DNA from 4 places in the Streptomyces sp. NPDC028305 genome. Region 1 is predicted to be linked to each of the others. Evidence: riboswitches for the same ligand, from Rfam matches in the RefSeq annotation. Region 1 holds a riboswitch; each other region holds the start of a gene.

Region 1 (3,674 bases):
TTCTACGGCGGTCTCCAGATCACCTTGGACATGTGGAAGAAGTACGGCGGCCAGCAGTACGCCCCGCGCCCCGACCTCGCCAGCCGCTCCCAGCAGATAGCCATCGCCCAGGCGATCCTCGGCGACCGCGGGCCGGACGCCTGGCCGAGCTGTGCGCTGGGTGCCGGGCTCGCCGACCTCGGCGACGCGCTGGACGGGAACTCCGGCGGCAAGGGCGGGCCGGAGGCCAAGGATTCGGAGGAGCCCACGGGGATCGACGACTCCAAGACGGGGGAATCGTCCGGTAATTCCGGTCAGTCCGATAACTCCCGTGAATCCGATAACTCGGAGGAGTCCGGTAAGTCCGACAAGACCGGGACGCCGGATCCCTCCGCGACCGGCGACGGCGCGGACGGCAGCGCGGTCGATGGCGCTTCCGACGGGAAGGGCCACGGCAAGTCCGGCGACTCCGACCGCGCCGCCGACGAGACGTCCCGCGGGGAGGGCGGCGCGCCCTCCGGCGCCGACAAGGGCGCCAAGGGCGACAAGGTCGACGAGGACTCCTCCGCGCCCACCGGCCGCCACCGCGGCGCACCCGACGCCCAGGAGGGCGAGTCCGGGGACGCGTCGGACGAGGCGCGGCCCTCCGGGCGGCACGCCTCGCGCGGCGGCGAGGGCCGCACCGAGATCACGCTTCCGCCCCTCGGCCGCGAGGACTCCAGCGTGCGCACCGATGACGCCTCGTCAGACACCGTGGACGGGCAGGAGGCCAACGGAGACTGGGCCCGGCTGTACCAGAGCGACAAATCGCTCATCGGGGGCAACCCCGGCCTCATCCACCCTGGTCAGCGTCTCGATCTCAGCGCGAGGTAGCGGCAGTTCGGGGTGAAATGCCCGATCTGGCGGCAGTGAGACATACATCTCGTCACATCGCCCGGCCTGTGCCTCCTGTCCGATCTTTCCGTACCCGGCCTCACCTGCGTAGATGTGGGACGGCTGGGTGCGGATCGGGCCGCCTTCGCTGAGATATGGGGGTTTGAACCTCATCGGAAGGTGTGTTTAACGTCTTCCCGCTCGCTACCGCGGGCACCGTCGATCGTCACGCCGAGTCCTGCCGGCGGTCGGGGGGAACCAGACGCGTCAGCGCCGAAGGCAGGAGCGGGGGACCCAAGGTAGGTGCCGCGGCGGCCCGGAGACGGGCTCGGTCGGCTAGGGGTGAAGACGGACGCGGTCAGCCGCGTCCGGCCGGGCAACTCACGTCCGAACCCGACAGCTCACCTCGTAGGCGTCGGTGAGGAACGAACATGCGTAACGACAAGGGTAAGCACCGCCGTCCCTCGAAGGTCACCCGCATCGCCGCACTCGCCGGCGTCGCCGGTGCGGCCATCGCCGCACCGATCCTGGGGGCCACCTCCGCCTCGGCCGCGACCACCGCCCAGTGGGACAAGGTCGCGCAGTGCGAGTCCGGCGGCAACTGGTCCATCAACACGGGCAACGGCTTCTACGGCGGCCTCCAGTTCACCAACTCCACCTGGGCCGCGTACGGCGGTACGTCCTTCGCCTCCCGCGCCGACCTGGCCACCAAGGACCAGCAGATCCAGATAGCCGAGAAGGTCCTGGCCGGGCAGGGCAAGGGCGCCTGGCCGGTGTGCGGCACGGGGCTGACCACCAGCGGCACCCCGACCCCCTCCAGCTCCACCACGCAGTCCTCGAAGCCGGCCCAGCCTGCCAAGCCGGCCCAGCCCGCGAAGCCGGCCCAGCCTGCCAAGCCCGCCCAGCCCGCCAAGCCGAAGGCGCAGCCCCGCGGCGAGGGTCAGCACGCCGCGCGCGGTGAGGCCCGCCACACGTTCAAGAAGGGCGACGGCGAGTACAAGGTCAAGTCCGGCGACACCCTCTCCAAGATCGCCGAGGCGCACCACGTCAAGGGCGGCTGGAAGAAGCTCTTCGAGCTGAACAAGGACATCGTCGAGGACGCCAACCTCATCTACCCGGGCCAGCAGCTCCACCTCGGCTGACCCCCCGCCGGGACCGTTCCCCCCAGCCCGGCGACCGCGACCCCGACATCCCCGAGGACCGCCCCGGCCGGGCGCGCCGCCCCCCCACCTGAGGCGCGCCCCGCCGGGGCTTCGTCGGGCCCGGCCCCCGGGCCCGTTAGGCTCATGCCGGAGAACGACAGACCCATACGAAGGAGAACCTCGTGCCGTCCATCGACGTCGTCGTAGCTCGCGAGATCCTCGACTCGCGAGGCAACCCCACGGTCGAGGTCGAGGTCGGCCTCGACGACGGCAGCACCGGCCGTGCCGCCGTGCCCTCCGGTGCGTCCACCGGTGCCTTCGAGGCCCTCGAACTCCGCGACGGTGACAAGAACCGTTACGGCGGCAAGGGTGTCGAGAAGGCCGTCCTCGCCGTCATCGAGCAGATCGGTCCGGAGCTCGTCGGCTACGACGCCACCGAGCAGCGCCTGATCGACCAGGCGATGTTCGACCTGGACGCCACCCCGGACAAGTCCTCGCTCGGCGCCAACGCCATCCTCGGCGTCTCGCTCGCCGTGGCGCACGCCGCGTCCGAGGCCTCCGACCTCCCGCTCTTCCGGTACCTCGGCGGGCCGAACGCCCACCTGCTGCCGGTCCCGATGATGAACATCCTCAACGGCGGCTCGCACGCCGACTCCAACGTGGACATCCAGGAGTTCATGATCGCGCCGATCGGCGCGGAGTCCTTCTCCGAGGCGCTGCGCTGGGGCACCGAGGTGTACCACACCCTGAAGTCCGTGCTGAAGGAGCGGGGCCTGTCCACCGGCCTCGGCGACGAGGGCGGCTTCGCCCCGAACCTGAGCTCCAACCGCGACGCCCTCGACCTGATCGTCGAGGCGATCAAGAAGGCCGGCTACCAGCCGGGCCAGGACATCGCGCTGGCGCTCGACGTGGCCGCCTCCGAGTTCTACAAGGACGGCACCTACACGTTCGAGGGCAAGGCGCGCAGCGCCGCCGAGATGACCGCGTACTACGCCGAGCTGGTCGACGCGTACCCGCTGGTCTCCATCGAGGACCCGCTGAACGAGGAGGACTGGGACGGCTGGAAGACGATCACCGACCAGCTCGGTGACAAGGTCCAGCTGGTCGGCGACGACCTGTTCGTCACCAACCCGGAGCGGCTGGCCCGCGGTATCGAGAGCGGCACCGCGAACTCGCTGCTGGTCAAGGTCAACCAGATCGGCTCGCTGACCGAGACCCTGGACGCGGTCGAGCTGGCCCAGCGCAACGGCTTCAAGTGCATGATGTCGCACCGCTCCGGCGAGACCGAGGACGTCACCATCGCCGACCTGGCCGTCGCCACCAACTGCGGCCAGATCAAGACCGGTGCCCCCGCCCGCTCCGAGCGCGTGGCCAAGTACAACCAGCTGCTGCGCATCGAGGAGATCCTCGACGACGCGGCGGTGTACGCGGGCCGCTCCGCCTTCCCGCGCTTCAAGGGCGCGGTCGTCAAGGGCTGAGCCCCGCCGAGTCTGACCGCCGTCCCCGGCCCCGGTCCCGTACCGTGGCCGGGGACGGCGTACACAGCGAAGTCATGACCGGGGAGGCGACGTGCCGGCGGATCGGGATCGGTTCTCCACCGCGACCAGGCTGAGGGCGTTCGGCGAGCACGCCGCCGCCCGCGTCTACCGCGCCCGTATCCGGCGCCGCCGCAGCCGTCTC
Region 2 (3,674 bases), on a different contig from region 1:
AGCTGTCCAACGGGCTGGCCGTGCTGCGCTGCCACCGCCCCGGCCAGCAGGTCGTGGCCGTGGAGGTCAACCTCGCGGCCCCGCTGGACGCCGAGCCGGCCGGGCTCGACGGCATCGCCACGATCATGGCCCGCGCGCTGTCCGAGGGCACCGACAAGCACACCGCCGAGGAGTTCGCCGCCGAGCTGGAGCGCTGCGGCGCCACCCTGGACGCACACGCCGACCACCCCGGCCTCCGCGTGTCCCTGGAGGTCCCCGTCTCCCGGCTGCCCAAGGCGCTCGGCCTGCTGGCCGACGCGCTGCGCGCGCCCGCCTTCCCCGAGGGCGAGGTCGAGCGGCTGGTGCGCAACCGCCTGGACGAGATCCCGCACGAGCTGGCCAATCCGGCCCGGCGCGCCTCGATGGCACTGTCCAAGACGCTGTTCCCGGCGGAGTCCCGGATGTCCCGCCCGCGCCAGGGCACCCAGGAGACCGTCGAGGGCATCGACGCCGCGGCCGTGCGGGCCTTCTACGAGACGCATGTCCGCCCCTCCACCACGACCGCCGTGGTCGTCGGCGACCTGACCGGCGTCGACCTCGACAAGGCGCTGGCCGACACCCTCGGCGCCTGGACGGGCGGCGCCGCCGAGCCCCGCTCCATGCCGCCGATCACCGCCGATGACACCGGCCGGGTGATCATCGTCGACCGGCCGGGCGCGGTGCAGACCCAGCTGCTCATCGGGCGGATCGGCGCCGACCGCCACGACCGCATCTGGCCCGCCCAGGTGCTGGGCACCTACTGCCTGGGCGGCACCCTCACCTCCCGGCTGGACCGGGTGCTGCGCGAGGAGAAGGGCTACACCTACGGCGTGCGCGCCTTCGGCCAGGTGCTCCGCTCGGCGGCCCCGGACGCCTCTGGAGGGGCCACGGGCGCCGCGATGCTGGCCATCAGCGGCTCGGTGGCCACCGAGGTCACCGGTCCCGCCCTGGAGGACCTGTGGAAGGTGCTGGGCACGCTCAAGGAGGAGGGCCTGACGGACGCCGAGCGCGATGTCGCCGTGCAGAACCTCGTCGGGGTGGCCCCGCTGAAGTACGAGACGGCGGCCGCGGTCGCGGGTACGCTGGCCGACCAGGTCGAGCAGCACCTGCCGGACGACTTCCAGGCGCACCTGTACGCGCGCCTCGCGGAGACCGGCACGGTGGAGGCGACGGCCGCGGTGGTGAGCGCCTTCCCGCCCGACAGGCTGGTCACGGTGCTCGTGGGCGACGCCTCGAAGATCGAGGAGCCGGTCAAGGAGCTCGGCATCGGCGAGGTGAGCGTCATCCAGGGCTGACCTGGAGATGACCCGGGGGTTTACCCCAGGTTGACGTGAGGCCGACGCGCCCGGCCGCCCTCGCGAGCTGGGCGAACGGGCCGCCGGGACAAGGACCCTGGCGCCGTTTCAGGCGCCGGGGTTTCCTTTTGTTGCCGTTTCACCGGTCGTTTCGCCCGCTTTATAGCAGAGGTTGCCCATCTGGATGGGCGTGTCTGTGGGGAAACCAACAAAAGAGCGGAACCGTTTGGTGATCGAAAGCGGTCCCGCTTAGCGTCAGTCCGGTTGCCCGCCCGAGACACGCCGCGCCCGCGGCACGGACAACCATCGCCGAATCCCCGTACGGCGCGAGCCAGGGGAACCGGGGAACCAGCCTCGCCCGTTGCCGCCCGCGGCGCCGGAGGGGCGATTCCCAGGGGTGAATCGGACGCCTTCCCCGCGAGGGGCGAGGGGCCCGTAGGAGACCTTCCTGCTCCGAACCCGTCAGCTAACCCGGTAGGCGAGAGGGAAGGAAAGGAGTGCGCCGCTTCATGGCGATCACCCGTACCACCGGGAAGCACCGCCGCCCCGGACGCGCCCCCCGTACCGCCCGCTCCGGCGCCAACCTGGCGGGCATAGCCACACTGGCCGCCTCCGGCGTGGTCGCCGGCTTCGCCGCCCCGGCGCTCGCGGCCTCGGACGACGGGCGCGGCGCCGAGGACACCGGGCTGCGCCAGGCGGTCGCCATGGGCGACGAGCTCGCCGACCAGGTCGCCGCCCAGGCGGAGACCCAGCAGTCCTTCGCCGCGGAGGCCGCCGCCAAGGCGCAGGCCGAGGCCGACGCCCGCAAGGAGGCCGCGCGGCTGGCCGCGGAGGCGAAGCGCAAGGCGGAGGCGGCCGCGAAGAAGGCCAAGCAGGAGCGTGAGGCCAAGGAGCGCGCGGCGCGCGAGGCGGAGCGCAAGCGGCTGAACATGTTCGTGCTGCCGGTCTCCGGCTCGTACCTCTCCACCAGCTACCAGGCCTCCAGCGGCCTGTGGTCCTCCGGCAGCCACACCGGGGTGGACTTCCACGCCGCGTCCGGGACCTCGGTGCACTCCGTGGGCTCCGGCACCGTCGTCGAGGCCGGCTGGGGCGGCGCGTACGGCAACAACATCGTGATCAAGATGAACGACGGCACCTACACCCAGTACGCGCATCTGTCGTCCCTCAGCGTCTCCGTCGGCCAGGCGGTCACCCCCGGTCAGCAGATCGGCCTGTCCGGCGCCACGGGCAACGTCACCGGGCCGCATCTGCACTTCGAGGCCCGCACGAGCCCGGACTACGGCTCGGACATCGACCCCGTCGCCTATCTGCGCTCGCACGGCGTCAACATCTGATCAACCGCACGCCGCCCGAAGGCCCCGGTCCCACGGACCCGGGGCCTTCGGTCTGTCTGTCTGTCCGTCCGCCCGCTGTCCGTCCGCTCGCCCTGGCCAAAAAATATCCATGAAATCCCCCCGCCCATCGGAAATTCCAGCCGCTTAGAATAGAGTCGCTGAACACGCGTCAATCGGCTGCGTTTCGCGGAGATTAAGGCGGAGGTTCGACAATGCGGGACCGTAAGTGAACGGCGATACGACCGCGGTCCACGGCAGCCGCCGGATTTCGGCGCACGCGGTGTGTACGGCGATCCGCGACGACATCGTCTCCGGCACCTTCGCGCCGGGCAGCCGGCTGACCGAGGAAGTCCTCGCCCGGCGGTACGGCGTCTCGCGTGTGCCCGTGCGCGAGGCCCTGCGCACCCTGGAGTCGGAGGGCTTCGTGACCACCCGCCGGCACGCGGGCGCATGCGTGGCCCAGCCGTCCGACCGGGAGGCCGCCGACCTGCTGGACATCCGCGCGCTGCTGGAGCCGCTGGGCGCCGCCCGGGCCGCCCAGCGCCGCACCGAGGCGCATCTGAAGGTGTTGCGCGGCCTGGTCCGGCTGGGCCAGGAGCGGGCCCAGCGCGGTCAGCTGGGCGAACTGCGGTCGCTGAGCGACTGGTTCCACGAGACGCTGGCCCAGGCGTCCGGCAGCCCGAGCCTGGCCGGGCTGCTGGTGCAGCTGCGGCGCAAGATCGCCTGGGTGTACGCGGTGGAGCCCCGCCGGTCCGCGCCGCCCGTCCCGGGCGGCCCCGGACGCCCCGACTTCTCGCTCAGGGCCGTCGAGTCCTGGAGCGAGCACGGGGCGCTGGTCGACGCGGTGGCGCGGGGCGACGCCGACCGCGCCCGGACGCTCGCCGCGGCTCACGCCGAGCGCTCGATGTCGGAATACCGGCTGCGCCGTCCCCCCCGCGTGAGGACTTCGAAACATTCCGTAAACAATGCGGGCGCGCGGAATTAACAGCGGCCCCGTATACAACTTCTTGGAATTATCGCCGATGTG
Region 3 (3,674 bases), on a different contig from region 1:
CGGGCGCTCGGCGTTGACCTCTGACTTCTCCCGCGCGCACCCACCTGGCCGACACCGACTCGCACGCCGCCCCGCCGACCCGGAGCCTGGTGGGGTGGCGTAAGAGGAGCAGAGGACCAGGGGAAAGCGAGAGCGACCGGTGCGGGTGCGAGGGAGCAGGGCTCGTACGGGCGCCCGTACGAGCCCGCTCAAGGGACCGCGTACAAGGCGGCGTACGAGACCGCGTACGCGACCGCGCGCACCCGGGCGCGGGGAACCGCGCGCGGACGGGCCCCGCGCGGGCGACGAGGCGCCCGGGGGCGCCGCAGGCCGCCGCTTCGCGCCCTGGCTCCCCGGCATCCTGATCGCGGGCGGGATCGCCTTCGACCTCGGCACCCCGCCCCAGTACACGGCCGCCCCCTTCCTCGCCGCCGCCCCGCTCGTCGCCGCTCCGTTCTACTCGCCGCGGCTGACGGCCGTCACCGCGGCCGTAGCGGTCGCCGCCGCCTGCCTGCTGGCCGAGTTCCACGGCGTCGGGGACTGGGCCCAGGCGGCCACCGAGGTCGCCACCGTCGTGACGGTCGCCCTGCTGGCCCTCCTCACCAACCACGTCATCCACCGCGGCGGCCGGCGGCTGGCCTCGGCGCGCGGCATCGCGGAGGCGGCCCAGCGCGCCGTCCTGCCCGCGCCGCCCGCCCGCCTCGCCGGCCTGGACGTCGCGGCCCGCTACGTGGCCGCGGAGCGCGATGCCGCGATCGGCGGCGACCTCTACGCCGTGCAGGACACCCCGCACGGCGTACGGATGCTCATCGGCGACGTACGGGGCAAGGGGCTGGGGGCGGTCGAGGTGGTCGCGATCACCATCGGCGCCTTCCGGGAGGCCGCCGAGCAGGAGGCGACGCTGGAGGGGCTCGCGCTGCGCCTGGAGCGGGCGTTGCAGCGGGAGCGGGCCCGGCGGGGCGACATCGAACAGTCCGAGGGGTTCATCACGGCGGTGCTCGCCGAGATCCCCCGCGGCGACTCCCTCCTCCGCCTCATCAACCGCGGCCACCCGGCGCCTCTCCTGCTGCACGCCGACGGCTCGGTGTGCAGCCCCGAGCCCGAAGTACCGGCGCTGCCGCTGGGGATGGGCGACCTGGGGGCGTGGCCGGACCGGGTGGAGGAGCTGCCGTTCGCCGAAGGGGTGACCCTGCTGCTGTTCACCGACGGCGTGAGCGAGGCGCGCGACGAGCGGGGCGTGTTCTACGACCCGGCGGTCCGGCTGCGCGGCCTCGGCTTCACCGGACCGGTGGAGTTGCTCGACGCGTTGGTCGCGGACGTGGAGCGGCACACGGGCGGCGGGACCGCGGACGACATGGCGCTGCTGGCGCTGCGCCGCTCCCCGGTGACGCCCGGCACCGCGCCTTAACACGCTCCGTAGCGGACCATGATCATTACGGATAACGATTGACGCACGATCAGGTCGAGGGCGTTTCCGGGTGCGCTTGGACAGCCGCCGACTCGCCCTCATCTGTCCCATGTTCGGCGTTAAGTTCACCTCAAAGGTTCCTCTGATTCCCGGGAACGGCTTGGAATCAGGTCACGCCTTCTATTAACGTTCGATAACGCAGCGCGGTCGTCACAACCGCCGCAAGAGGCGGCACCGCGCGCCGTCGCCGAATCCCGCACGCACGGCAGCACCCAGCAGCAGAGCGACAACAGCAACACCAAGGGAACCGGGGAACCACCAACCTTGGGGTGAATCGGGTCGAACCTGACCCGTAGGAGACCTTCCTGCTCCGAACCCGTCAGCTAACCCGGTAGGCGAGAGGGAAGGAAAGGAGTGCGCCCGCGTGGCGTCCAACAGGTCTGCCCTTGAAGAAGCTCCGACCCGCCGGTCCGGTGTCGACACCGGTACCGGGACCGCGGTCCGCTACGGCTCCTGGTTCGAACCGGCCGCCAAGGCGGGGGCCGACCAGGACACCGAGACCTGGGAGGAGTGGAATCCCACCGAGGAGTCCATAGCCCCCGTACGCGGCAAGCACCGCGTCCCCAAGCAGCGCGGCGGCACCATGGCCCGCAGCGGCGCCGTCCTCGGCGTCGGCGTGATCGCGGCGGTCGGCGCCGGCGGGATGGCGACCGCCAAGGACCGCCCCAAGGCCCCCATATCCATGCCGGACCTGGCGCACGTCGCCGGTCAGGTGCAGGACGCCCTCCCCGACGCCAAGGACCTGCCCGGCATCGGCGCGCTGTTCTCCGACTCCGGTTCCGACTCCGACGGCTCCACCACCGCCACCCCCCTCTCCACGGCCGGCCTGACCTCCGAGGACGAGGAGAACGGCGCCACCGACGCGGGCGAGGCACTGCGCGCCCGCATCCTCCAGCAGGCCGAGAACCAGCAGAACGCCGCCGACGAGTCGCAGCGCGACGCCGCGGCCGACGCCGCCGCCAAGCAGGCCGCCGAGAAGGCCGCCACCGCTGCCAAGAAGGCCTCCGACGCGGAGGCGAAGCGCAAGGCCGAGGCCGAGGCCAAGAAGAAGGCCGCCGAGGCGGAGGCCAAGCGGAAGGCGGAGGAGGCGGCCAGGAAGAAGGCCGAGGCCGAGCGCCTGGCCAAGCTCGCCGCCCAGTACACCCTGCCCGTCGCCTCGTACACCCTGACCGCGTCGTTCGGCCAGGCCGGCGACATGTGGTCGGCCGACCACACCGGCCAGGATTTCGCCGCCCCGACCGGCACCCCGGTCAAGGCGGTCCACGGCGGCACCATCACCTCGGCCGGGTGGGCCGGTTCGTACGGCTACCGCATCGTGCTCAAGCTGAACGACGGCACCGAGATCTGGTACTGCCACCTGTCGTCGATGGTCCGTACGTCGGGCTCGGTGACGACGGGCGAGGTCATCGGCCGCGTCGGCGCCACGGGCAACGTGACCGGCCCGCACCTCCACCTGGAGGTCCGCCCGGGCGGCGGCAGCCCGATCAACCCGATGCCCTGGCTCCGCGACCACGGCCTGACCCCGTGACCGCCGCGCTCCCGTCCCCGCAGGCCCTATAGACCGGTCCGACCGGTCCGGCCCCCGCACCCCGGCGGCCTTGGCGCTCTCTCCCCCCTTGACGCCAAGGTCGCCGGTTTTTTTCGCGAGGGTGAACCCGCTCAGGGATGGGAATACGCCCTTCCGCCACCGCGCTGAAATAACGCATGGCTGACAACAAGCAGACCGACAACCGCAAGCAGCTCGGGGACCTGTCCGTGTTCCCTCTGTCACTCGGCGGGAACGTCTTCGGCTGGACGGCGGACGAGGCCGAGTCCTTCGCCGTGCTCGACGCCTACGTGGCGGCGGGCGGCAACTTCATCGACACCGCGGACGTCTACTCCGCGTGGGTGCCGGGCAACTCGGGCGGGGAGTCCGAGACCATCCTCGGCAACTGGTTCGCCTCCCGCGGCAACCGCGCCGACATCGTCCTCGCGACCAAGGTCGGGGCCGGTGTCCCGACCCCCCGCGGCCTGTCCGCCGCGGCGATCAAGACGGGCGTCGACGAGTCCCTGAAGCGTCTGCGCACCGACTACATCGACCTTTACTACACGCACTACGACGACACCTCGGTGCCGGTGGAGGAGATCATCTCCACGCTGGACGAGCTGGTGAAGGCGGGCAAGGTCCGCCAGATCGCGGCCTCCAACATCTCCGCCGAGCGACTCGAGGCGTCCCTGGACTTCTCGG
Region 4 (3,674 bases), on a different contig from region 1:
GTAGGGCGAGCAGGGGTGGACGGGGTGTCGGCCGTGCAGCCGTCTCAGGGGGTGCCAGCCCTTGGCGTCCAGGGTGAGGTCGGAAGGCAGCAGCACCGTGTGCGAATCGGCTCGCAACCTCCGATCGCCCGCGCCATCGGCGGAGATCTCGGCGACGGGGGAATCGCAGCCCGCGAGTTCGACGAAGCCCAGCGCGGGAAGCATCACCCCGCCGTCCCTGACGCCGACCGCAATCCGGAACTCGATCCCCGCGAGCAGGGCCGCCGAGGCGGCCACGGTGTGCAGATAGCCGGTCTCCAGCCATAGCGGGACCTCATCGGCCGTCTCACCCTCGACGCCGCGCAGCCTGCGCAGGCAGCGGCTGAGCCATGCGCCGATCTGGGGGTGCAGCAGCAACTGCTCCGCGCTCGACGGGCTGCGCCGCTCGGCCCGTATCAGCAGCTCCCATGCATCACGCGGCGCGGACAGCGGCCCTGGCACCTGGGGATGGGAGGAGGCGAGGTCGGTCAACGCGCGTAGCAGCAGCATGAGGCGGCTGCGTTGGCCCGCCCGTAACTCGGCGATCGCCGCCGCGCCTCCGCCACCGCGCGTCAGCTCGTCGAGGCACGCCGTGGACAGCCGGTGGTGACGGCTCATCGGGGACGCGGTGAGCGGCTGTGTGCGGCGCAGAGCCGGAAGCGGGGAGGGAGGGCCAGCTGAATAGTCCGCCGGCATGGCCGCCTTTCTCGATGGAGTGAATACTGGTGTGCCACCGCCGGAACTACGTCAACAACCCTGGTTGGCATCAGCGGCGGTCGCGAGCGTCGGCGGGGACTGTACGAGTTCGAGCAACCGCCGGGTCGCGAGGGTGAACTCCTGACTGTCCCCCAGTTCTTCGAGCGTCGTTCCCGAGAGGTCCACCAGCTCCGTCTCGACCCCGGTCGCCGCTCGCTCCATGACATCGTTCCCCTCTAGACGCTCCGTGCCGGCTCAGGCGAGGCCTCTTCACATGGTGGCCCACCCGATAATGATTGCGGAAGGGCGAAAGGGGCCAGTGGGTGTCGCGGCCATCAAGATTTTCGGACACCCAAGGGCGTCATGTGGCCGCGCTTCCCGGCCAATTCATTTCCGGCGCGTCCGGGCGGGGCGCGGGGCGGGGGCGGCGGTCCGCGCCCCGTCGTGGTGCCCCGGTTCAGGGCTGGGAACCCGGCTCGACGGCGGTGACCTCGAATACGCCCCCGCAGACCCGGAAGGAGCGCGCGGATACCTTGATGGAGCGGTGGGAGTCCGGGGGGTAGGCCCGAATTTCGGCCGCGGTCCGCCAACAGGGCTTGTCGGACAGGCCTTTGTTCACCGTGTGCAGACTCGCGTAGGCGCTGTCGCCGGGTTTCAGGACGACCGTGGGGCGCCCCGGTCCGCGGCGGGTGGCGGGGTCGCCGATAGCGGCGCCGGGGGCGTCGAGGAGCGAAACGCCGGGATACCCGGTCAGCGTGCAACTGGCCGCGCCGGTATTGGTGAAGGCCAGGGGGACATAGACATTGCCCGCGCCGATATCCGCCCGGCCGGTGGACAGTTTCAGCTGATCCTTGGAGCAGATGCGGCGGACAGCGGGCGGGGCGGCGGAGCCGGCCTCGGTGGTGACGGACGGCTCGGCCGCGCTCGGCGCCTTCGAGGCCGGATCGGCCTCGGGCGGGGCCGTGCTGGGCGCAGCGGTGCCGGGCCGGGCGGTGCCCGTGGCCGAGTGGGACTTGCCGGCCGAGCCGGGCGGCGCGGGCGCCCCCGACGTCGTATCGGAGCCGCAGGCGGTGACCGCGGCCAGGGCGCCGACGACCAGCGCGGATATGGATAAGACCGGCGGCCGGCGCCTCGCGGGCGCCCCGCCGTGTGGCTGTGTCATGGCCAACCTCCTGTGGGTCGGGCCTCCGGCGGCTCGTCGGCCGCCGCACCGAGTGCCCCGACAGCCCCCGTCCGTTCCCCTTCCCACTCCCCTTCCCTCGATGGGCGCCCTTATTCCGGTCGATATGCGACTCCGCCGCGCGGCCCCAGCATTAATCACATAATTACGGCAATTCGGCATTACGGATTCCGGGCCGCAATCACCCCATCCGGAAAGCCGTGACCCGGGTCACATTTCATCAGCGGCGTGATCGATTTCAGGACACAGGTCCGTCGAGACCTTGTCGTGACCAAAACGGTGTGTTTACTGTGCCGCACCCGGCGCATTCGTTGCGGCGGGTCCTCCTCCGCCGGAGCGCCGAGTCCTGCCGTGGTGGAGGGGTGACACGACGACCTGTCACGGCAGGAGCGGGGGAACCAGGTAGGCGCCGTGCCGCACGACATCGGGCGGTACGGCTAGGGGTGAAGTCGCGCCGCGGTGCCGGGGGGCACCGGGGAAGGCGCGGCCGGGCAGCTCCCGCCCGAACCCGACAGCTCACCTCGCAGGCGTCAGGAGAGGATGAGCTCAATGGCTGCACGCGGACGTCACCGACGGCCCCGGCCCCGACGCGTCTCCCGCGCCTCGCTCGCGTTCACCGCGGGCGGCGCCGGGGTCGCGCTGCCCCTCATAGGCGTCGGCCAGGCGAACGCCGCCTCCGTCGACACCTGGGACAAGGTGGCGGAGTGCGAGTCCACCGACAACTGGAGCATCAACACCGGGAACGGCTACTACGGCGGCCTCCAGTTCTCCCAGTCCACCTGGGAGGCGTTCGGCGGGACGACCTACGCGTCCCGGGCCGACCTGGCCTCCAAGGACCAGCAGATAGCCATCGCCGAGAAGGTGCTCGACGCCCAGGGGCCCGGCGCCTGGCCGGTCTGCTCGGTCAAGGCGGGCCTGACCCGCGGCGGCCAGCCCGCTGACGTCTCCCCCGGCACCTCGGGCTCCTCCGGCTCCTCCCAGGCCGCTCCCAGGACGGCCCCGAAGGCCACACCGAAGGTCACGCCGAAGGACGCCCCGCGGGCCGCTCCGAAGGCCACCACCAAGGCCGTCGACCAGAGCGCGGCCGCCACCGGGCGCTCCGCCGCCTCGTACACCGTGGTCGGCGGCGACACGCTGTCCCGGATAGCCGACGCCCGGGATGTGGACGGCGGCTGGCAGCGGCTCTACGAGGCCAACCGCCGCGTCATCGGCGGCGACCCCGACCTGATCTACCCCGGTCAGAAGCTCACCCTCGACGGCAGCGGGTCCCCGGCCGCGAAGACGCCCGAGAGCCGGCCCCGGGCCGAACAGCCAAATCAAGCCAAGCAGCGCGCCGAGCAGGCGGACCGGGCCAAGCAGCAGCGGGCCGAGCAGGCGGCCAAGCAGCGGATCGAGCAGGCGCAGAAGGCGCGCGAGCGCGCCGCGAAGTCCGGCTCGTCGGCGCGCTCCTCCTCGTCCTTCACCACCCCGGTCGCCAGCCACGGCATCGGAACCGCCTACGGCGTCTCCGGCAGCAACTGGTCCAGCGGCCACCACACCGGGGTCGACTTCCCCGTCGCCACCGGCACCCAGGTGCGGGCCGTGGGCTCGGCCGAGGTGGTCGCCGCGGGCTGGGGCGGGGCGTACGGCTACCAGGTGGTGCTGCGCCACCCCGACGGCATGTACAGCCAGTACGCGCACATGTCGGCGCTGTCCGTCCACGTCGGCCAGTCCGTGTCCGGGGGCCAGCAGCTCGGCCGTTCCGGGGCGACCGGCAACGTGACCGGGCCGCATGTGCACT

Evidence for each region. A riboswitch is a leader RNA that binds a small molecule or an ion and turns the genes downstream of it on or off. The one in region 1 is predicted to bind cyclic di-AMP.
Region 2: it holds a riboswitch for cyclic di-AMP, as region 1 does, so the genes downstream of both, ACZ4WQ_RS21450 (M23 family metallopeptidase) here and ACZ4WQ_RS46215 (transglycosylase family protein) in region 1, are expected to answer to the same signal.
Region 3: it holds a riboswitch for cyclic di-AMP, as region 1 does, so the genes downstream of both, ACZ4WQ_RS25430 (M23 family metallopeptidase) here and ACZ4WQ_RS46215 (transglycosylase family protein) in region 1, are expected to answer to the same signal.
Region 4: it holds a riboswitch for cyclic di-AMP, as region 1 does, so the genes downstream of both, ACZ4WQ_RS35025 (transglycosylase family protein) here and ACZ4WQ_RS46215 (transglycosylase family protein) in region 1, are expected to answer to the same signal.

What each region holds. Positions count from the first base shown of each region.
Region 1 is NZ_JBVHTN010000016.1:36,563-40,236, forward strand. Features, by position in the region: gene ACZ4WQ_RS46210 (transglycosylase family protein) at 1-852, shown strand, start outside; cyclic di-AMP (ydaO/yuaA leader) riboswitch at 1,114-1,282, shown strand; gene ACZ4WQ_RS46215 (transglycosylase family protein) at 1,284-1,994, shown strand; gene eno (phosphopyruvate hydratase) at 2,177-3,472, shown strand; gene ACZ4WQ_RS46225 (FtsB family cell division protein) at 3,564-3,674, shown strand, end outside.
Region 2 is NZ_JBVHTN010000005.1:101,741-105,414, forward strand. Features, by position in the region: gene ACZ4WQ_RS21445 (M16 family metallopeptidase) at 1-1,313, shown strand, start outside; cyclic di-AMP (ydaO/yuaA leader) riboswitch at 1,611-1,809, shown strand; gene ACZ4WQ_RS21450 (M23 family metallopeptidase) at 1,823-2,647, shown strand; gene ACZ4WQ_RS21455 (GntR family transcriptional regulator) at 2,874-3,632, shown strand.
Region 3 is NZ_JBVHTN010000006.1:32,286-35,959, reverse strand. Features, by position in the region: gene ACZ4WQ_RS25440 (DUF6227 family protein) at 1-24, shown strand, start outside; gene ACZ4WQ_RS25435 (PP2C family protein-serine/threonine phosphatase) at 140-1,387, shown strand; cyclic di-AMP (ydaO/yuaA leader) riboswitch at 1,674-1,800, shown strand; gene ACZ4WQ_RS25430 (M23 family metallopeptidase) at 1,812-2,975, shown strand; gene ACZ4WQ_RS25425 (aldo/keto reductase) at 3,152-3,674, shown strand, end outside.
Region 4 is NZ_JBVHTN010000008.1:381,298-384,971, reverse strand. Features, by position in the region: gene ACZ4WQ_RS35040 (HEXXH motif domain-containing protein) at 1-636, opposite strand, end outside; gene ACZ4WQ_RS35035 (hypothetical protein) at 766-936, opposite strand; gene ACZ4WQ_RS35030 (DUF4232 domain-containing protein) at 1,172-1,876, opposite strand; cyclic di-AMP (ydaO/yuaA leader) riboswitch at 2,256-2,438, shown strand; gene ACZ4WQ_RS35025 (transglycosylase family protein) at 2,444-3,674, shown strand, end outside.